3 regions of the Kocuria sp. KD4 genome follow, and region 1 is predicted to be linked to each of the others. Evidence: riboswitches for the same ligand, from Rfam matches in the RefSeq annotation. Region 1 holds a riboswitch; each other region holds the start of a gene.
What was found. A riboswitch is a leader RNA that binds a small molecule or an ion and turns the genes downstream of it on or off. The one in region 1 is predicted to bind thiamine pyrophosphate.
Positions count from the first base shown of each region.

Region 1 (7,189 bases):
ATCACGATCACGGAACCGGGATCACGCCCGGCGCGGGCCACTTCGGCCTTCACCGCCGCGTAGTACTCCTGCGCGGCGGGCAGATCGTAGGCCACGGCGTAGATCCCCTCTGCAAAGTCGGCCGCGAGTGCCTTGCCGGGCCCGGAGGCACCCGCTTGGAAGAGGACCGGTTCCCCCTGGGGGGAGGGCGGAACCGTGAGGGGCCCATCCACCAGGAAGTGGCGGCCCTCGTGGTGCAGGCGGTGCAGCTTGGAGGGCTCAGCCCACCGGCCCTCCGGGTCTGCGGTGACGGCGTCCTCGTCCCAGCTGGCCCACAGGGCGCGAGCCACCTCCACGAACTCGCGGGCACGCTCGTAGCGCTCATCCTTGGTCGGCATGGCCCGGTAGCCGTGGTTGCGGGCCTCGGAGTCCCACATGGAGGTCACCACGTTCCACCCCGCTCGCCCGCCCGAGATGTGGTCTAAGGACGCGAGCATCCTGGCCGCGTGGAACGGGGTGAAGAACGTGGTGGACACCGTGCACACCAGGCCGACGCGCTCGGTGGCCCGCGCCATCGCGGACAGCGCTGTCAGGGGTTCCAGGCTCCAGTGGGGCCCGCCGGAGACGTCACCCACGCTGTGCCCGTCCGCGAAGAACACCGCATCGAACAGACCGCGTTCGGCAGTCCGCGCGAGCTCCTCGTAGTAGGCGATGTCCGTGAGGCGGTGCACCGAGGAGTTCGGGGCACGCCACGCGGCCTGGTGGTGGCCGGCGCTGTAGAGGAACGCGTTGAGGTGGAGGCGGCGGGCCGGTGCGGTCGTGGGCGACGACGCCGCAGCGGCCGTCCCGAGCGTCGGCTCAGCTTCGGGGGTGGTTGCCGACGCCGCACCCCCGGCAGGTGCCCTTCGCGCGGGGCCGGGCCGGGCGGCGTCGTCGTGCGGAGAGGGGGCGGCCATGTCAGTCCATCACCAGCCCGCCGTCGACCACCAGGTTCTGGCCGGTGACCCCGCGGGACCAGTCCGAGGCGAAGAACAGGGCGGTGTCCGCGAACTCCTCGGGGGTGGTCACGCGGCCCAGGGGAGTGCCGGCGGCAATGAAGTCGAAGACCTCGTCCGGGGTGGCGGCGCTCGCGTCCGTGGTTCGCAGCAGGCCGCCGGAGATCATGTTGACGGTGATGCCCTGCGGGCCGAGGTCTTTGGCGGCGGTGCGGGTGAGGGCGAGCAGGGCGGCCTTCGCGGCGGTGTAGTCGTGGTAGGGGACCACGGGGTTCTGGAAGAGGTTGGTGCCGATGTTGATGATGCGCCCCTCACCGGCCTCCACCATGCCCGGGGTGACCGCCTGCATCACGTTGAGGGCACCCACCACGGCGCCCTGGAACTGCTGCGTGAGGTTCTCGGCGGTCAGGTGCTCCAGGGTGGGGCGGGCATCGCCGTTGAAGCTGAAGTCCACCAGGGCGTTGTTCACCGCCACCGTGATCGGCGCGCCGAAGTGTTCCCGGGCCCGGGAGACCATGTCCCGCACCTGCTGCGCGTCGGTCACGTCCGCCTGGACCGCGAGTGCCCGGTCCTCCCCGAGTTCGCTGACCAGCGCACGGGCCCGCTCATCGCTGGAGTGGTAGTTCACGACGACGCGCGCGCCCTCCCGCGCGAACGCCCGGCTGAGGTGCTCCCCGAGCCCGCGGGCTCCGCCGGTGACCAGGACGATGGTGTTCTCGATCCGCATGCTCACTCCTGTGGCTCACGGCGAAGAAAGCGGTGCGCCACCTGCGCGGTGCCACCGTGACATCCCTTCGCCAGTACTAACTGGACAGGTTCGACGGGTGTCATCTCAGCCGCTGCGGTCCTCTGTCTGCCCGCCCGGTGGGCGGGGAGGGTGGCGGCACCCCGTGTCACTGGTGGTCAGTGTAGACGGAGCCGCTCAGCCTCGTGGCAGCCGCCCCGCGTGCGCCGCCCTAAAGCGCCCTGCTACCCTTGCTGGCTGGTGTGCCGGGAAGTCTGGTCGGCGGTAATGAGCGTGATGCCCGTCGACACTGGAGTGATCCATGCCCCCGCACCACAGCACCACCCCTGCCCACGTTGAGCCCGGAACCCCGGGAACCGTGGTGCAGGCAGAACCCTCCGGCTTCGTCTCGGAGCCCGGTTTCTTCAACCATCCTGAGCCCCCGTGCGAGCCCAACCACCCCTCGGGCGGCCTCTTCTCCCGCCTCCAGGACGTCCTGCGCCGCGAGACCGTGGCCGGCATCCTCCTGGTGGTCGCCGCCGTCCTCGCCATCGTCTGGGCCAACTCGCCCTTCGTGGAGAGCTACTTCGCCCTCCGGGACCTGAAGGTCGGCTACGAGCCGTGGCACCTGGACCTCAGCCTGGGGACGTGGGCCGCGGACGGGCTACTCGCCGTGTTCTTCTTCCTCGTGGGCCTGGAGCTCAAGCGCGAGTTCGTCGCGGGTGATCTGCGGGACCTCGGGAAGGCGGCGGTGCCGATCGCGGCGGCCGTGGGCGGCGTCGTCGTCCCCGCGCTGATCTACGCGGCGGTCAACGCGACGAACCCCGAGACCCTGGGCGGCTGGGCGATCCCCACCGCCACCGACATCGCGTTTGCGGTGGCGGTGCTCGCGATCGTCGGCTCGCACGTGCCCAGCGCGCTCCGCCTGTTCCTGCTGACGCTCGCGGTGGTGGACGACCTGCTGGCCATCACGATCATCGCGATCTTCTACACCGACGAGGTGCACGTGCTCCCGCTGCTGCTCGCGCTCGTCCCGCTGGCCGTGTTCGGGCTGCTCGCACACCGCTTCCCCCGCTTCTTCGCGCACCGCACGTGGGCCGCCTGGGCGATCCTGGTGCCGCTGGCCGTGATCACGTGGGCCCTGGTCCACGAGGCGGGGATCCACGCCACGGTCGCGGGCGTGCTGCTCGGTTTCGCCGTCCCCGTCCTCGCGGGGAAGGCCTCCGGGGAGCCCGTGGAGCTCGCCGAGCACCTGGAGCACCGCGTCCGGCCCCTGTCCGCCGGGTTCGCGGTGCCGGTCTTCGCGTTCTTCTCCACGGGCGTCGCGGTGGGCGGCTGGGACGGATTGACGACGGCGCTCGCCGCCCCCGTCACGCTCGGCATCATCGCGGGCCTCGTCCTGGGCAAGCCGCTGGGCGTCATCGGTGCCACCTGGCTCACCACCACCCTCACCGGACAGAAGCTGGACCCCTCCTACCGGTGGATCGACCTGGTGGGCATCGCGCTGCTGGCGGGCATCGGGTTCACGGTGTCCCTGCTGATCTCGGAGCTCAGTTTCGACCCGTCCGCGGCCGCCGGGGACCAGGCCAAGGTGGCCGTGCTGACCGCCTCGGTGCTCGCGGCGGTGCTGGCGGGTGGGTTGCTCGCGGTCCGCAACCGCCACTATCTACGCCATCAAAGCAGGCGAAGTTACAAAGCGCGCCTCAAGCGTGTTGGCGCGTAAAATTGCAAGGTGACGTTGTTAATCAACAGCAAGCAGGAATACATCCGGTTTCCGTTTCATATTTCTAGGGCGGTAAGTCCCTCATTAACAGTAATAAAGCTCCATAGTCAGCCACTCCATCCCGCCTTTCTTGAGGCTGGAATCGCACGAGGCGGCAGTGAAGGCATATAAGTGCACAACAAAAACGAGTTATACGAGAAAGTCCCCCGGCTAGGGTGGTTCGATGATGACCTACCTGAAGAAATTACCCCCTCGACTGCGGCAGTTCTCATGGACACGGGGCGCAGGATTGAACTGCAAACCCCATGGTTGATAACAGCAGATGAGAAATATGACCAGATTGAAAACTGGTTCATGTCGAGCGAAGGCTTCGATGAGCAGGCGAGCGATGAGCCGGATAGCCACCCCCTGCCCGCCGAGATTCTGTTCAACGATGAAGTGGGTTCCATTCTTCTTCATGGATTCGAAAATGCAATGGTTGATTCAGAATAACGGAGCAAAAAAAGTAAAATTATGGTAGAGCTAGGAGGCTATGTTTCGCGGGGGGCGTGTGATTAGTTCCGCCACCACTCATCCGCCGGGGTCACCGGCACGGTGCGCTTGTGGCGGGAGCGCAGGAAGATCTGCTCCAGCTTCTCCGCCACCTGCACGGGGACGTCCTTGCCCTCCAGATAGTCGTCGATGTCCTCGTACGTGAGGCCCAGCTCGTCCTCGTCCGTGCGGCCGGGGATGTCGTTGAGCAGGTCCGCGGTGGGGACCTTCCCGACCAGCTGCTCCGAGGCTCCCAGGTACTCCAGCAGCTGCCGGTTCTGCCGCTTGTTCAGCCCGGCCAGCGGCAGGAGGTCCGCGCCGCCGTCCCCGAACTTGGTGAAGAACCCGGTGATGGACTCCGCCGCGTGGTCCGTGCCGATCACCAGCAGGTTGTGGTCCCCGCCCACCGCGTACTGCGCGGTCATGCGCACGCGGGCCTTGGTGTTGCCGCGCGTGAAGTCGCTGAGCTGCCCGCCGGTCGCGGCGGCGTAGGCGGTCTCGAACCCGTCCACGGCCGGAGCGACGTCGTACGTGATCACCCGGTCCGGCTCGATGAAGGCGAGCGCGGCCTGGGCGTCGTCCTCGTCCTGCTGGGCGCGGTAGGGCAGGCGCATGGCCACGAACTCCGCGGGGATCTCGTCCTCGCGCAGCTTCTCCACGGCCAGCTGTGCGAGCCGCCCCGCGAGCGTGGAGTCCACGCCGCCGCTGATGCCCAGCACGAAGCCCCTGGTGTGCGTCGCCCGGAGGTAGTCGCACAGGAAGTCGACGCGCCGCGCCGCCTCCTGCTCCGGGTCGATCTGCGGGGCCACCCCGAGTTCGGCGATGATCTGTGCCTGCAATTCACGCATGCCGCCATGCTAGCGACCGCATGTTTCGGGCACGTGACGTTTCCCACCGCGACTGACGACGCCGCCGCCACGCCCCCCGGGGCCGCCCGCCCGTGTGAGGTGGGGCACGGTGCCGTCGTGAGATGCTGGACACATGAGCGAAAACAGCTACGAAACCATCCTGGTCCGCCGCGAGGGACGCGTGGGCGTGATCATGCTGAACCGCCCCAAGGCGCTGAACGCGCTGAACATGCAGGCCATGAACGACGTCCTCGCCGCGGCCACCGAGCTGGACCGTGATGCTGAGATCGGCGCGATCGTGCTCACCGGTTCCGAGAAGGCCTTTGCCGCCGGTGCGGACATCAAGGAGATGGGCTCCAAGACCGGTTCGGACATGTACCGCGAGGACTTCTTCTCCGAGTGGGACACCTTCGCCCGGCTGCGCACCCCGAAGATCGCGGCGGTGGCCGGCTACGCGCTCGGCGGCGGCTGCGAGCTCGCCATGATGTGCGACCTCATCATTGCCGCGGACACCGCCAAGTTCGGCCAGCCGGAGATCACACTGGGTGTCATTCCGGGCATGGGCGGCACGCAGCGCATGACGCGCGCGGTGGGCAAGGCCAAGGCCATGGATCTGATCCTCACCGGCCGCCAGATGGACGCCGAGGAGGCCGAGCGCTCCGGGCTGGTTTCGCGCGTGGTTCCCGCCGACTCCCTCATGGACACCGCGCTTGAGGTGGCCGGGAAAATCGCGAGCATGTCCAAGCCGGTGGCCCAGCACGCCGTGGAGGCGGTCAACACCGCGTACGAGACCACCCTGGCCACCGGTCTGCAGTACGAGCGCCGCGTGTTCCACGGCCTGTTCTCCACCGCGGACCAGAAGGAGGGCATGGCGGCCTTCACGGAGAAGCGGAAGCCCAACTTCTCCCACGAGTGAGCCCGAGACCGAGCGGCGCAGGGTCTGACCCCGGAGGGGTCGCTGCAGGATGACCGCTCCACGGGACGCCGGACCGCTCGGTGGTGAGCCGGTGGCGGAACTGCTCCACCACGCGGAACGTGCTGACGGGCACGCGCAGGACGGCGCCGTTCCCCGCAAGGTGGGGAGCGGCGTCGTCATCGCCGCGCCCCAGGATCAAGTGCAGACATTGCCCGCTGGGGGCGGAAAAGTGGCAGTAGCTGCATTGAATTCTCAAACGGGGCGAGGGTGAGGGTTCCGCTTCTGCGGAGTAATCCCCGGGAATGGCCCGTATCTGCGGATAGTATGAGCCCATGACCTTCCTCCGTGTGGCCCAGGCCGCTACTTTCATGGGTGTCAGCGACGACACCGTCCGGCGCTGGATCGAACAGGGCGCTCTCACCGGACAGAAGAACTCCGTGGGGCACACCGTGGTGGACGGAGCGGAGCTCGCCGAGCTCGCCCGCCGCAACGCCGTGAGCCCCGAGGATCCCGCGCGCGTGAGCAGTTCCGCCCGCAACCGGCTGGTGGGGCTGGTGACCGCCGTGAAGTCGGACCCCGTGATGTCCCAGGTGGAGCTGCAGTGCGGTCCCCACCGGATCGTGTCGCTGATGAGCACGGAGGCGGTGGAGGATCTCGGACTCGAACCGGGGTCCGTGGCCACGGCCGTGGTGAAGTCCACCGCGGTCATCGTGGAGACGGAGGGGCGCAAGTGATGGCGAACGGGCACGAGAGCATTCCGGGGGCCGCTGCCTGCGGCGCCGCCCGCCCGGGCCAGCGCCGCCTCACGACCCTCCTCACCGCGGTGGGCCTGGGCGCCCTGCTGCTCACCGGGTGCGGTGGGCAGAGCGGGGGAGGGGATGCCTCGGCGTCGTCGTCGCAGGGCGGGGGCGGGGAGAAGACCCTGCGGGTGTCCGCGGCGGCGTCCCTGACCACGTCCTTCGACCAGCTCTCCGACGAGTTCGAGAAGGGCCACCCCGGCGTGACCGTGGACGTGAACTACGGCGGGTCCTCGGGACTCGTGCAGCAGCTCATCGAGGGAGCGGCGGCGGACGTGTTCGCCTCCGCGGACCAGAAGAACATGAAGAAGCTCATGGACGCGGACCTCGCCCAGGGGGATCCGAAGATCTTCGCGACCAACGTGCTGACCCTCGTGGTGCCCAGGGACAATCCGGCAGGCATCGAGAGCTTCCAGGACGTGGTGGACAAGGACGTCAAACTGGTCACGTGCGCCCCGGAGGTGCCGTGCGGTGCGGCCACCAAGAAGGTGGAGAAGGCGGACGGTGTGGAGCTCAAGCCCGTGAGCCAGGAGAACGCCGTGACGGACGTGCTCGGCAAGGTCACGTCCGGTCAGGCGGACGCCGGGATCGTGTACGTCACGGACGCGAAGTCCGCCGGTGACAAGGTCACGAGCATCGACATCCCCAAAACGGACGAGGCGGTCAACAACTACCC
Region 1 covers NZ_CP050449.1:208,382-215,570, forward strand. The annotation lists gene HBK84_RS00915 (LLM class flavin-dependent oxidoreductase) at 1-935, opposite strand, end outside; gene HBK84_RS00920 (3-oxoacyl-ACP reductase) at 937-1,701, opposite strand; TPP riboswitch at 1,747-1,875, opposite strand; gene nhaA (Na+/H+ antiporter NhaA) at 2,021-3,421, shown strand; gene HBK84_RS00930 (hypothetical protein) at 3,593-3,913, shown strand; gene nadE (ammonia-dependent NAD(+) synthetase) at 3,976-4,800, opposite strand; gene HBK84_RS00940 (enoyl-CoA hydratase) at 4,934-5,716, shown strand; gene HBK84_RS00945 (molybdopterin-binding protein) at 6,049-6,450, shown strand; gene modA (molybdate ABC transporter substrate-binding protein) at 6,450-7,189, shown strand, end outside.

Region 2 (7,189 bases), 1.1 Mb from region 1:
CGGCGGAGCCGGCGGCGGTGCCACGCGAGGAACCGATCAGGCCGGCGCGGCGCATCCGCGCCGTCGTATGCGCGAGCAACAGGGTCTGGGCGCACCACACGATCATGCAGTACAGGCACAGGGCGTTGATGTGGAAAGTGGTCTGCCACCACAGCCACAGGGTGAACACCGAGCCGGCGGCGATCCCCAGCCACAGCAACCACCAGAACCAGCTGGCGTAGCGTGCGCCGGCGAGCACGCCCATGGCCACGGCGATCACCACGGCGTACGCCACGATCCCGATGAACGGGTTGGGGAAGCCGAAGAGCTCCGCCTGCGGGGTGCGCATGACCGTGCCGCACGAGAGCCACGCGTTGATGTCGCAGCTCGTGCGGTGTCCCGCGTCCTTGTAGATCGCGAGCCGTTCCGCCACGAGCACGGCCGATGCGGCGAAACCCACGATCGAGAAGATCACCGCGAGCACGGCCCACGAGCGGTCCGAACGGGTGACGTGCGCCGGAGTCGTCTCGGGTGTCCGGTCGGTCAGGGGGGTGGTCGCGGAAGTTGGGCTCACGCGCCCGATCGTAGACCATGCGCATGACGACCCACCGGGCGTGGGCCGCCCGTGGCGGCGGGTGACGCCGGCACACACCCCGTACACGCGCTGTGGTCCGGCCGGTGGAATGTGGTCCGGACCACCCGGAATGTGCCCCGGCCCGGGGTGACTGTGAGATACTGCCAATGGTCGGGCCTCAGCCGCACGTGAGGAACCGGCCCGGCAGGAACACCGATCTCCCTCGGTACGGACCCGCGCTCTCACAGGATCGAGCGCGTCCGGAGCGGGGCAAGTTCGCGGTCCCCACGGACCCAGCGACTCGGGCATCCGCCGGCTCGCGGACAGTGCGCGTGACACACGCCGCGCCCGCGAGTACGACTTTGACTTCCGGCGGCCGCGTGGCAAACACCGGCTCGACCGACCGAGCACACCTCGGGCCCGGGTGCGGGCGGTGTCCCGAGCAGGAGCACAACTTCACATGGAACCTGAGAAGGACAACGCGGAACAGTCACCCCTCGAGACTGCCGCCACCACCCCCGTCGAGGACAGCACCACCACCGATCCCGCCGTCACGCCTGATGCACCGGCCGACGACGCCGCCGTTCCCCATTCCGAGCCCGACGCCGCCGTGCCCGCCGACACCGCTACCGGGCAACCCGCGACGACCGACGCTCCCGCCGAGGATCCGGGGACGTCCGATTCCGCGGCCACCGCTTCCGACGATGCTGGCGTTGCGGACACGCCCGCGCGCGAGATCCCAGTGGCCGAGATCCCCGAGGCCGAGCAGCCCGCGGAGAGTATCGAGGACGAGATCGCGCTCGATGTCGAGGACGCAGCCGGTGACGCCGCTGAGAGCGCCCGCAATACGGATGAGCAGGCTGCTCTGCGCGCCGACGGGCCCGAGCAGACGACGCAGGCCGGCGAAGGAACCGGCTCGGCCGAGGCGAGCGACGAGCAGACCGACACCTCGGAACAGACGGACGCGCAGACTGTACAGGCCGAGGAGTCCGCGAACGACCAGCCCAGCACCCAGGAGAACTTCGGGGCCTTCGGTCCCGGCGCCTCCCTCATGTTCCATGCCCCGGACCCGGACGAGATCCGCCGTGCCGCCGAGGAGCAGGCTGCCCGACTGCGCGAGGCCGCCAAGGAACGCGACGCCCAGCGCGAGGCCGAGCGGGCCGCACGCAAGGACGTGAACAGCGAGGACGACGTGGACAGCGAGGACGACAAGTCCGGCGAGGTCACGAGCAAGCGGCGTCGCCGGCGGCGTCGCGGTGACGAGGACATGGAACTCGTGGACGAGTCCGACGGCTCGGTGACCCGGGTCCGCGCCCCGCGCGGTGCCGGTGAGGGCACGGGCAGCGACGAGGTGACCGGGGTCAAGGGCTCCACGCGGCTCGAGGCCAAGCGTCAGCGTCGTCGTGAGTCCCGGCAGTTCGGCCGCCGCCGCCACGTGATCACCGAGGCCGAGTTCCTGGCCCGGCGCGAATCCGTGGAGCGCAAGATGCTCGTGCGGCAGAAGGACGACCGGATCCAGATCGGTGTGCTCGAGGACGGGATCCTTGCCGAGCACTTCGTCTCGCACACCCAGCAGGACTCGCTGATCGGCAACGTGTACGTGGGCAAGGTGCAGAACGTGCTGCCGTCCATGGAGGCCGCCTTCGTGGACATCGGCCGCGGCCGCAACGCCGTGCTCTACGCCGGTGAGGTGGACTGGGACGCCGCCGAGCTGGGCAGCAAGCCCCGCAAGATCGAGAACGCCCTGAAGTCCGGGGACACCGTGCTCGTGCAGGTCACCAAGGACCCCGTGGGGCACAAAGGTGCTCGGCTCACGAGCCAGGTGTCCCTGCCCGGTCGCTACCTCGTCTACGTCCCGGGCGGTTCCATGACGGGGATCTCCCGCAAGCTCCCGGACGTGGAGCGCCAGCGGCTGAAGAAGATCCTCAAGGACCGGTTGCCGGAGGGTGCGGGCGTGATCGTGCGCACTGCGGCGGAGGGTGCCTCCGAGACCGAGCTGACCAACGACATCAACCGGCTGCGCTCGCAGTGGGAGCAGATCCAGGACAAGGCAAAGTCCACCAAGACGCTGGCCCCGGAAATGCTGTACGCGGAACCGGACCTGACCATCAAGACGGTGCGGGACGTCTTCAACGAGGATTTCACCGCCATGGTGGTCCAGGGCGAGCAGGCGTGGGACAACATCGAGGCTTACGTGACCTACGTGGCGCCCGACCTGCTGGACCGCCTCGAGCGCTGGACCGGCGATGACGACCTCTTCGAGCACATGCGCGTGGAGGAGCAGATCCAGAAGGCCCTCGAGCGCAAGGTCTTCCTGCCCTCCGGCGGATCGCTCGTGATCGACCGCACCGAGGCCATGACCGTGGTGGACGTCAACACCGGCAAGTTCACGGGCTCCGGGGGCAACCTCGAGGAGACCGTGACCAAGAACAACCTCGAAGCCGCCGAGGAGATCGTGCGGCAACTGCGGTTGCGGGATATCGGCGGGATCATCGTGGTGGACTTCATCGACATGGTTCTGGAGTCCAACCGCGATCTCGTACTGCGCCGGCTCGTGGAGTGCCTGGGCCGGGACCGCACGAAGCACCAGGTGGCCGAAGTGACCTCCCTGGGTCTCGTGCAGATGACGCGCAAGCGCATGGGTACGGGGTTGCTCGAGGTCTTCTCCGAGCCGTGCGAGGAATGCGCGGGCCGCGGCGTCGTGGTCCACGACCACCCCTTGAAGGGCCGCTCCGGCGCGGCTCCCTCCGACCACCGCGGCACTCGACACGAGCGTAAGCGTTCGCGCAACAAGCAGCACAACGGTGCGCAGGACAAGCCCAGGAACGGCAACCAGCACCACAGTTCGGACGAGCCGGACCAGGCGCGCGTGGAGGCCACCCGCACGGCGTTCGCAAACATCGCCGCGGCCTCCTCCCACGACGAGTCCGACGACGCCGCACGGAATGCTTCCCAGGGCACCGCACCGCAGTCCGGGGGCGGGCAGGCCGAGGACACCGGTTCCCAGGAGCAGCAGACCTCCCGCGGTCAGCAGGGCGGGGAGCACGCGTCCGAGAACTCCCACGGGGAGTCCGAGGGCGGGCGCCGTCGCCGCAAGCGCCGCGGCAAGCGCAGCCGCGGTCGCGGTCAGCAGGGCGAGGACAACGCCGTGCAGAACGACGGTTCCGGCCGGGACGGTTCCGGGAACGACTCGCGCGGGGATTCCCGGTCCGAGGACCGTTCCGGTGGGGACTCGTCCGCGAGCCTCACGATTCACGGCGAGGTCATCGAACTGCCCCACGGGCAGTCTGAGCAGCGGGGGAGCGAGGGCACCCAGGAGGCCCTGTCCCTGGATTCGCTGAGCGCCGCGTTCACGGATGCGGGCGAGCACGAAACCTCGACCGAGGGTGCCGTTCAGGATGCGGACGCCGCGCCCCAGCCGCGAGAGGCCGTGTCGAAGCGGTCGGCCGCCGGACACGCGCCGTCGAACTCCGGGACTGCGCAATCCAGTGCAGGGCAGACGAGTGCCGCGCAGCAGCAGACTTCCGGGGCAGCGTCGTCCGCTGGCGGGAACCGGCCGGCGGAGGCGCCGGCGGCTCCGGCCCGACGGCGTCGTGGGTCGCGGCGTGCCGTGGCGCCGGCGGCCGCGCCCGGAACCGCGAGCGTGGAGACCCACGAGTACACGCAGGAACGGCAGGTCAGCCGTTTCACCGCGGAGGCCGGGGCCGTGGCCCCCGCGGCGTCCGGTGACCAGCCCACCATCGTGGGTGTGGGCATCAAGGCTCAGGACATCACGATGACCGGCAAGCAGGACTGAGTGACCGGCGGCTGGATCCGTCGCCACGCGAGCACCGCAGGGGCACCCGGGATTCCGGGTGCCCCTGTGGCATGATCGGGGACACACACACGGGGTGCTGCGCACTGCGGCTGAGAACACACCCGTCGAACCTGATCTAGCTCGTACTAGCGAAGGGATTGTCGTGGACACCACGCCTTCTACCGCCATACCCCGCGTCCTCTCGATTGCCGGAACCGATCCCACGGGCGGGGCGGGTCACGCCGCGGACCTGAAATCCATCGCCGCACTGGGCGGGTACGGGCTGAGTGTGATCACCGCAGTGGTCGCCCAGAACACCCGGGGCGTCGTGAGCGTACACACCCCACCCGTCCAGGTCCTGCGGGACCAGCTGGATGCGGTCGCCGGGGACGTCACCCTGGATGCGATCAAGGTGGGGATGCTCGGCTCCGTGGAGGTCATCGACACGGTCCGGGACTGGCTCATGGTGGGGCGCGCACCCGTGGTCGTGATCGACCCCGTCATGGTCGCCACGGCCGGTGGGCGATTGCTGCGTCCGGACGCCGAACGGGCCCTGCGGGAGCTGCTGCCCCACGCGAATCTGATCACCCCCAACCTCCCGGAACTCGCGGTGCTGGCCGAGCGCCCCGTGGCCGCGACCTGGGACGAGGCGCTCGAGCAGGGACGCGCGGTCGCGGCGGCGTTCCATACCCGGGTCCTCGTGAAGGGTGGCCACTTGGCCGGGGACACGACCCCGGACGCCCTGTTGCTCCCCGGTCAGGACGAACCCGCCGCGTTGTTCGAGGGTCGCAGGGTGCACACGCGTAACACCCACGGCACCGGGTGCTCGCTGTCCTCCGCGGTGGCCACGGTCGTGGCGCGGACCGGGGACTGGCCCGAGGCGATCCGCACGGCCCGCACATGGTTGCGCGGTGCACTGCGCGGCGCGGACGAGTTGCACGTGGGTCACGGCAACGGTCCCGTGCACCACATGCACCACGTCCAGCACCTCGTCACGGATCCGGCGTTCGTGATGACGGCCGCCGCGGAATCCGAGGGCCCCCGGTTCACCGATGAACTGTGGGAGGAGAGCGCCCCGGTGCGTGAACGCATTGCCGCCCTGGCGTTCATCCGGGGCCTCGGGGACGGCACCCTGGACCCGGGCGAGTTCGAGCTGTACCTGGACCAGGACATGCAATATCTGCAGTACTACTCCCGGGCGCTGGCCCTGCTCGCGGCCTCCGCCCCGGACGAGCGTTCGCGCGAACACTTCGCCGCGGCGTCGGCCTCCGTGGTCTCGGTCGAGTCCGCGCTGCATCGCGCCCGGCTCGGGGATCGGGAGCCCATGCCGCCGAGTGACGTCACGAGCAGTTACGCGGACTTCCTGCTGGCGCGCACGGGTCAGGACGGCTTCGCGGTGGGCTCCGCCGCGATCCTGCCGTGCTACTGGCTCTACGCCCACGTGGGTGCGGAGCTCACCCGTCGTGCCCGCGTCGCGGGACCGCAGCACCCGTTCGCCGACTGGCTCAGCACGTACGACGATCCGGACTTCCAGACCGCGACCGAGTCGGTGCGCGAGATCGTGGACCGGGAGGCCGCCCACGCGGACCCGGCCACCCGGGAGCACATGCGCCGCGCGTTCCACCGGGCGTGCGCGCTCGAGCTGGCCTTCTTCGCGCAGACGACCCCGGCGACGTCGCCGGAGGGCGAGCGGCGCGCCGCGGCGCAACTGGCATGACTTCGGGTGATCGGGTAGGCTGGGGTGTCGGTGCCGAGCGCCGGTGTGTGTCATATCCAGTTCACGCACCAGGTTGCGGCACACTCGGGCGAACATCCTGAATCGATGCGATAGCCACGCGGAGAATGCGGTCGGTCATGGATCACCGCGGCGTGATGTCTCGACATTCGCAGTCCTCCAGGAGTACGCCCGACCCACACACGTAGTCCATAGATGTCGAGAGAAGTGAGTTCCCAAGTGGTGTACGCGATTGTCCGCGCAGGCGGCCGCCAGGAGAAGGTTTCCATCGGAGACCTCGTGACCCTTGACCGCGTCGCCGGCGAGGCAGGCAGCACCGTAGAGCTTCCTGCGCTGCTGCTGGTCGATGGGGACAAGGTCACCTCCGACTCCAAGACCCTGGCGAACGTCAAGGTCACCGCCGAGATCGTCGAGGACCTGCGCGGTCCCAAGATCTCGATCATGAAGTACAAGAACAAGACCGGTTACAAGAAGCGTCAGGGCTTCCGCGCCGAACTGACCACCGTCAAGGTCACCGGCATCGACGCCTGAGCATCCGGCTCCCCACATACGTTTCCAACGAAGGTAGGCACACACCATGGCACACAAGAAGGGTGCGAGCTCCACTCGCAACGGCCGTGACTCCAACGCTCAGTACTTGGGTGTGAAGCGCTTCGGCGGCCAGTCCGTTAACGCCGGCGAGATCATCGTCCGCCAGCGCGGCACGCACTTCCACCCGGGCGTGAACGTGGGCCGCGGCAAGGACGACACCTTGTTCGCCCTGGCCGCTGGCGCCGTCGAATTCGGCACCCGCCGCGGTCGCCGCGTGGTCAACATTCAGACCGCCGAGTAATTCTCATTCGGACCCCTGGGTCCACCCGCCGCCACGACCCCGTGGCGGCGACCACTAGAGGGTGGGCGCTTCACGCGCTCACCCTCTAGTCTTTTCAGAAGACCCCGGTCGACCCGCTCGCAGCAGGTGACCCCTACCACCGAGGAGCCGCGTGGCCAGTTTTGTAGATCGAGTGATCGTGCACGCCACGGGCGGTAACGGCGGCCACGGCTGCGTGTCCGTCAAGCGCGAGAAGTTCAAGCCCCTGGGCGGCCCGGACGGCGGCAACGGCGG
Region 2 covers NZ_CP050449.1:1,277,740-1,284,928, forward strand. The annotation lists gene HBK84_RS05875 (vitamin K epoxide reductase family protein) at 1-553, opposite strand, end outside; gene HBK84_RS05880 (Rne/Rng family ribonuclease) at 1,014-4,349, shown strand; TPP riboswitch at 4,430-4,525, shown strand; gene HBK84_RS05885 (bifunctional hydroxymethylpyrimidine kinase/phosphomethylpyrimidine kinase) at 4,513-6,066, shown strand; gene rplU (50S ribosomal protein L21) at 6,304-6,615, shown strand; gene rpmA (50S ribosomal protein L27) at 6,662-6,916, shown strand; gene obgE (GTPase ObgE) at 7,068-7,189, shown strand, end outside.
Region 2: it holds a riboswitch for thiamine pyrophosphate, as region 1 does, so the genes downstream of both, HBK84_RS05885 (bifunctional hydroxymethylpyrimidine kinase/phosphomethylpyrimidine kinase) here and HBK84_RS00920 (3-oxoacyl-ACP reductase) in region 1, are expected to answer to the same signal.

Region 3 (7,189 bases), 300 kb from region 1:
CTCATCCGTACGGACCGGGCGCCCGCGAACTACATCGCCCGACAGGGCACCCTCATGGGACGCAGCGGCCTCGTGACCGTGACGTCGGACGGGGACCACGTGTTCGTGGGCGGACACTGCACCGCGCGCATCGACGGGACGGTGCTGCTGTGAACCCCCCGGGCACCGAGCAGGGCGCGTCCCTGCACCTGGTCTTCGACGGCAACTGCGGGTTCTGCACGCGCTGCGTGGGATGGGCCCGGACACTGGACCGCCATGACCGGATCGCCCTGCACGCCTACCAGGTCCCCGGCGTACTGGAGCGGTTCGGACTGACGAATGCGGAGGGCAACGCGTCGGTGTGGGCCGTCCTATCCCGTTCCGGTGAGCGATCCTCGGGGGCGCACGCGGTGGCGGTGACCCTGGACACCGCCCTGGGCATCCGGGTGTTCGAGCCGTTCTACCGGTTACCGCCCGTGCGGTGGGTCCAGGACCGCGTGTACCGGTGGGTGGCCGATCACCGGGGGAAGTTCCCCGGTGTCACCCCGTGGTGCCAGCAGCACCCCGGGCGGTGCGGGACCCCGTAACGGTTCCGCTCCGCGTACCGAGCGAGCCGTGCCACCCGCGCGACGGCAATACACTGCGGCGCCATGACTCCATGACTCCGCCCCGACGCGCACCACCCCACCGAACACGTCGCCACCCGAGCGGTGCCATCCACCGCGGCGCCGCCGCTCCACCGCGTTCAAAGATCGGGGCTCACCCGGGCAGCGTGTCCCGCAGCGCCCGCGCCGCCGCGGTGACGTCCTGCGCATCGGTCACGGCCCGCACGACCACGATGCGCGAGGCACCCGTGTCGAGCACGGACGGCAACCGCGCGGTGTCGACCCCGCCGATCGCGAAGAAGGGCTTGTCCCCCGCGTGCTGAGCGGCGTAGCGCGGCAGCTCGAGCCCCACGGCCGCGCGACCCGGCTTCGTGGGGGTCTCCCACACGGGCCCGGTGCAGAAGTAGTCGAGCCCGGCGTCGGCCACGGCGGCGTCCACCTGGGCCGGGGAGTGACAGGACCGCCCGATCACCACGTCGTCCCCCAGGACCCGCCGAGCCTGCGCGGTGGTGAGATCGCCCTGGCCCACGTGGAACACGTCCGCGCCGGTCAGCAGCGCGACGTCCGCGCGGTCGTTGACGGCGAAAAGTGCGCCGTGCTCACGGGCGACGCCGGCGAGCACCTCGATGGCCTCGATCTCCGCGGCGGCCTCGAGGGATTTGTCCCGCAACTGGATGATGTCCACCCCGCCCTCGTACGCGGCATGCAGAAATTCCCGCAGGTCACCGCGCTCGCGGCGCGCCGTGACGCACACGTACAGTCGCGCGTTCTCGAGGGCGGCGCGGCGCCCGGTACCCGTCTGGCTCGTGTGTCCCATGCGGCCATCGTGGCACGAACCGCGCGCCCGCGGACACCTCGCCCGATCAGCCCGCCGCGAAGTCCCCCTGCGTTCCACAGCTAGGGGTGATTAGACTGGCAGGGCCGTTCGTCGCCGTTCGACGAACTCCACGGGAGTCCGCACACGTTGGCAACAACCACCGCAGCGGGCTGAGAGGGCGTGAGCCGCCGACCGGATCACCTGATGCGGATCATGCCGCCGGAGGGAGGAACAATGCCCGAGCACCTCGGTGACCACGTGGTCGTGGCCGGAGCTGGTCTCGTGGGCCTGGCCACGGCCTTCGAACTACGACGCCGCGGGGCCGCCGTGACCGTCGTCGATCCCCGCCCGGCGTGGGGCGCCACCCGCGCGGCCGCGGGCATGCTCGCACCGATCGCCGAGACCCAGTACGGCCAGGAACGCCTCTACCCCCTCATGCGGGCCTCCGCCGCGGAGTACCCGGACTTCGTGGAGCGCGTCACCGCGGCCACGGGCCTGCCCACGGGCTACCGCACCGAGGAGACGCTCGTGGTGGCCGCCGACGCCGCGGACGCCCAATCCCTCTCCGACCTCGCCTCACACCAGATCGCCTCCGGGATGGACGTGCAGGAGATCTCCACGCGGGAGGCCCGGCACCTGGAACCGGCTCTTGCGCCGCGGTTGAGCGGTGCGGTACGGATCGTCTCCGACCGCCAGGTGGACCCCCGGATGCTCGCGGCCGCCCTGGTGGAGACCCTGAACTGCTCGCACCTGACCACCATCGGGGACGTCCCCGACGCCGGACCGGCGCAGTGGCTGACCTCCCGCGTGGACACCGTGCTGACGTCCCGCAGGGAACCCCGGCAGGCCACGGGCGTGCAGGTGGACTCCGGTGAAGTGATCCCCGCGGACGCCGTGGTCGTGGCCACCGGGCTGACCGCCAACACCATGGGCGGGCTGCCCGAGGGACTCGACCTCCGATTGCGCCCGGTGTTCGGGGACATCCTGCGGTTGCGGGTTCCCGAGACCGCCCTGGCCCCCGGGGAATCGCATTTGCTCACGCGCACGGTGCGCGCCCAGGTCTTGGGCCGGCCCGTGTACATGGTCCCCCGCGAGGACCGGACCCTGGTGCTGGGCGCCACGAGCCGCGAGGACGGGCGCGAATCCGTGCTGGCCGGTGGCGTGCACCAACTGCTGCGGGACGCGCGCGCCGTGGTCCCCGCGATCGACGACTGCGACGTCCTGGAGATGATGGCCCGCGCCCGCCCGGGAACCTCCGACGACCTGCCGTACGTGGGCAAGACCCCGGTGGCCGGGCTCGTGATCAGCACGGGTCACTTCCGTCACGGCATCCTGCTGACCCCCGTGGCGTCCCGGCTCGCGGCGGAGCTCGTGACCGGCGTCCTGGACCCGCTCGCGGACCACGAGTCCGACGCCGCGTTCCTCGCTGACACCGACCCGGCCCGGCACTCGAACCCCGCCCCCGAGGCCCCGTTCACCACACCCGAGAGCTATCCCCAGATGCATGGAGGACTCGAATGATCGCGCCCGAGACCACAGACAATTCCTCCACGGCCGTCGTGAACGGCTCCCCCGTGACGGTGACCCCGGGGTTGACGGTCGCGAGCGCCGTCGTCGACCTCACGGGCCGCGAGATCACACCCGAGGGCACCGCCGCGGACGGTCATCCCCTGGGGATCGCCGTGGCGGTGGACGACGCCGTAATCCCCCGCTCCCTGTGGGCCACGACCCCCGTGGAAGCGGGTCAATCCGTCGAGATCGTCACCGCGGTGCAGGGAGGCTGAACATGACCACGCACGGAACCCCCCTGACCGTGGCCGGGGTGGAGCTCTCGTCCCGGCTGATCATGGGTACCGGGGGCCTCACCGATTTCGCAATGCTCGAACGGGCCCTGCTGGCCTCCGGGACGGAACTGACCACGGTGGCCCTGCGCCGCTTCGCGCCCGGCCCCGCCTCGCCAGCGGGCGCGCAAGCATCCGGCACGGCGAACCGGGCGAGCGGTCGCGCGGGAGGTGGCGCAGCGGCGTCGTCGACCGGGACACCGCAGGACAGCCTGTACGGGCTGCTGCGCCGCAACGACATCCGGGTGCTGCCCAACACCGCGGGGTGCTACACCGCGCGGGACGCCCTGCTGACCGCTGAACTGGGGCGCGAGGCGCTGGAGACGGACTGGGTCAAGCTCGAAATCATCGCGGACGAGGACACCCTGCTCCCGGACGGTGTGGAGCTGCTGGACGCGACCGAGAAACTCGCTCGGCGCGGTTTCAAGGTCTTCGCGTACACGTCCGACGACCCCGTGCTCGCGCTGCGACTCGAGGACGCCGGGGCCGTGGCCGTGATGCCCCTCGGTGCTCCCATCGGCACGGGTCTGGGGATCCTCAACCCGCACAACATCGAACTCATCGCGTCCCGCGCGTCCGTGCCCGTGGTGCTGGATGCCGGGATCGGCACGGCGTCCGAGGCGGCCCTGGCCATGGAACTCGGGTGCGACGCCGTCCTGCTCGCGTCCGCCGTGACCCGCGCGCAGGATCCCGTGGCCATGGCGAGTGCCATGAAGCACGCCGTGCTCGCGGGGCACCTGGCCCGCGGCGCGGGGCGGATCGCGCGGCGCACGCACGCCGTGGCGTCCTCGCCCATGGCCGGGCGCATCGACACCGCCGACGCGCCCCGCGGGGACTGGCCCGCGCCTTCATCCACCACCCCACAGCTGGAATCGCAGGTTTCATGAGCACCCCACTACCACCCCTCGTGGCCCCCGCCTCCGATCTGAGTCGCGAGGAACTCGAACGCTATTCACGCCACCTCACGTTGCCGCAACTGGGCGAGGAGGGGCAGCGTCGGCTCAAGAACGCACGCGTCCTGGTGATCGGCGCGGGCGGGCTCGGCGCTCCCGCGCTGCAGTACCTCGCGGCCGCCGGGGTGGGGACCATCGGCGTGGTCGACGACGACGTCGTATCCGTGTCCAACCTGCAACGCCAGGTGGTCCATGGGATGGCCGACATCGGCCGGCCCAAGGTCGATTCCGCCGCGGATGCCGTGGCCCGGCTCAACCCCCTGGTCACCGTGCACCGCCATCCCGAGCGGCTGAGCACCGACAACGCCCTGGAGATCTTCTCCGGCTACGACCTGATCATGGACGGCGCGGACAACTTCGGCACACGCTTCCTGGTCTCGGACGCCGCCGAACTCACCGGCATCCCCGTGGTGTGGGGCTCCATCCTGCGTTTCGACGGCCAGGTCTCCGTGTTCTGGTCCGGTCACGGCCCCGTGTACCGCGACCTGTTCCCGGAAGCGCCCGCGCCGGGCCAGGTCCCCTCGTGCGCCGAGGGCGGTGTGCTGGGCATGCTCCCGGCCACGATCGGCTCGGTCATGGTCACCGAGGCGCTCAAACTCATCACGGGCATCGGCCGTCCCCTGCTCGGCAGGGTCCTCATCCACGACGCCCTGGCCCAGACGTGGCGCGAGCTCACGGTCCTGCCGGACCCGCACCGCCCGCCCGTCACGGATCTCTCGCGAGTGGCGCTCGCGTGCGGTCTGCCCTCCGACGACGACGCCGCTCCCGCCCCCCACGAGACCGTCACCGCCCCGGAGCTGGCCGAGCTACTGACCGCCCGGTCCCTCGGGGAGACGTCCTTCACGCTCGTGGACGTGCGCGAGGACTGGGAGCGCAAACTCGTGGCCATCCCCGGATCCGTGCACGTGCCGCTGCAGGACGTCCTGGACCGGGGTGTCACGGCTCTTCCGGATGAGGCGGAGGGCACCGTGATCCTGCACTGCAAGGCCGGTGCCCGTTCCGCCCAGGCCCTCGCGGCACTGCGCAGGGACTACGCCCTGCGGGAGGACACCGTGAAGCACCTGGACGGCGGGGTGCTCGCGTGGATCGACCGGGTGGACCCGGCGCTGCCGCGCTACTGACCCGTTCGATCACAGCTCCTCCTCAAGGAGCGGTTTCCGCGCGTGTGTCGCCATGAGGTCCAGCGGTTCGTGGTGAATAGCCGTTGGACTGACTGATCGCTTGTAGCGCGCGGCAGCTCCTCGTGAGCGATCGCTGCTGGTGAGCAACGTGTGAACTCAAAGGTCCCCGTCACCGCGGTAACGCGGGCGACGGGGACCTTTCTCGAAGTATGCGGGACAGGACCGCGCGGCCTCAACCCAGCAGGATCACGTCCAGCGTGCGCGGACCGTGGACACCCTCCACGCGTTCGAGCTCGATGTCCGAGGTGGCAGAGGGCCCCGAGATCATGGTGGTGGGCGCAGTGGGCTCCACGCGGGCCATGGCCTCCGGGATGAGCTCCACCACGGAGTCCAGCGGCACGATGCAGATGTGGTGGTCCGGCACCAGGGTGATGGCGCGCCGACCCTCGTCCGGGCGCCCGGACAGGAAGATGGTGCCCGTCTGCGCGCACGAGACCGTGGAGGACGTCACCACGGCATCCACCTGGTTGAGGTCCCGCACGGTCAGCGCGGAGGCCTTGCGACCGTCATTGGGGTCCACGATGGCCCGGCGCGCGGCGGTCTCCTCAGGCAACCACGCGGTGTCGAGGCCCTCGGGGATCACGTAGCGCGCGGAGGTCCCGAGCTGGGTGGCAACGCGCTGCGCCACGGTCTGCGCGGTCTCCCTGTAGACGTTGGCCTTGTAATCCAGCAACCGGTCCTCGAGCATGTCGATGATCTCGTCCCGCCCGAGGTCCGAGGTGTGCCGGTAGTCGCGGGGCACGTGGGGTGCCCGCGGGTGGTCCGCGAGCGCACCGTTGAGCCGCTCGAGGATTTCGGTCTTGGCGTCGGCGCTCATGCCGGCTCTCCGTCCTGGTTCCCGCGGCCTGCGTGGCCGTTGCGGGGTGCGATGTTGTCCTCGTGGGGGTCGCCCGTGGCAGCACTGTACGCCCCGGCCACGGCATCCGCGCCAGCACCCGGGTTGGCGGCGTCCTGGCCGGTGCCGGCCGCGGTCTCCTCGGTCCGGGCGGCCTTGGACTCGCCGTGCGGGCCCTGGGGGGTTGCCACCTCGACGGACGACGCCGGGTGGTCCTCCGCGAGCCCCACACCGGTGCGCGCGGTTCCCGACGCCGCAGTGACGCCGTCGCGCTCGAGTCGTTCCCCGGTCTCCCCCTCGTGCTTCTTCCACCAGTTGCGGAAGGACTCCTTGGGGGGCTCGGGGATGTCGCGCTCGGCGGTCCAGCCGCCCACCATGCCGGGCAGCCAACCGATGGCGCGGTCGCGGCCGGCGATGACACGGCCCATGGGTAGCCCGCGCTCCGCCAAGGACATCCGCTGACCAGAGGACATCACGAAGGAAGCGCCCTTCATCATGGCGTCCATCTGCGTGGGCACACCGCGGGAAGGCACGGCTCCTCGGATGCGGCGTCCTGCGCGACGCGCCCGAGAACCGAGCTCCTGGAGGGTGCCCTTCTGGGGGGCAGTGTCCTGCCCACCCCGGCCCTCGTCCGCGGTCAGGGACTTCTCCTCGCGCCAGTTGTCGGCCCCGCCCACCGCCGGGTCCTTGGAGACCGGTGCAGGGTGGGCGTGGTCCGCGCGTTGCCCGTGCTGGGTGCGGATGTCCTCGTCCCGCAGATGCACGAGGATCTCGGGGATGTTGATCTTCACGGGACACACCTGGTAGCACGCCCCGCACAGGGAGGACGCGTACGGCAGGGAGGCATTCTTCTCGGACGTGATGCCCGTGAGCTGCGGCGAGAGGATCGCCCCGATGGGACCGGGGTAGGTGGAGCCGTAGGAGTGCCCGCCCGCGTGCTCGTACACGGGGCACACGTTCAGGCACGCGGAACACCGG
Region 3 covers NZ_CP050449.1:513,370-520,558, reverse strand. The annotation lists gene HBK84_RS02370 (PhzF family phenazine biosynthesis protein) at 1-153, shown strand, start outside; gene HBK84_RS02365 (thiol-disulfide oxidoreductase DCC family protein) at 150-566, shown strand; gene thiE (thiamine phosphate synthase) at 739-1,401, opposite strand; TPP riboswitch at 1,522-1,646, shown strand; gene thiO (glycine oxidase ThiO) at 1,636-2,922, shown strand; gene thiS (sulfur carrier protein ThiS) at 2,919-3,185, shown strand; gene HBK84_RS02345 (thiazole synthase) at 3,188-4,129, shown strand; gene moeB (molybdopterin-synthase adenylyltransferase MoeB) at 4,126-5,316, shown strand; gene HBK84_RS02335 (lactate utilization protein C) at 5,549-6,193, opposite strand; gene HBK84_RS02330 (LutB/LldF family L-lactate oxidation iron-sulfur protein) at 6,190-7,189, opposite strand, start outside.
Region 3: it holds a riboswitch for thiamine pyrophosphate, as region 1 does, so the genes downstream of both, thiO (glycine oxidase ThiO) here and HBK84_RS00920 (3-oxoacyl-ACP reductase) in region 1, are expected to answer to the same signal.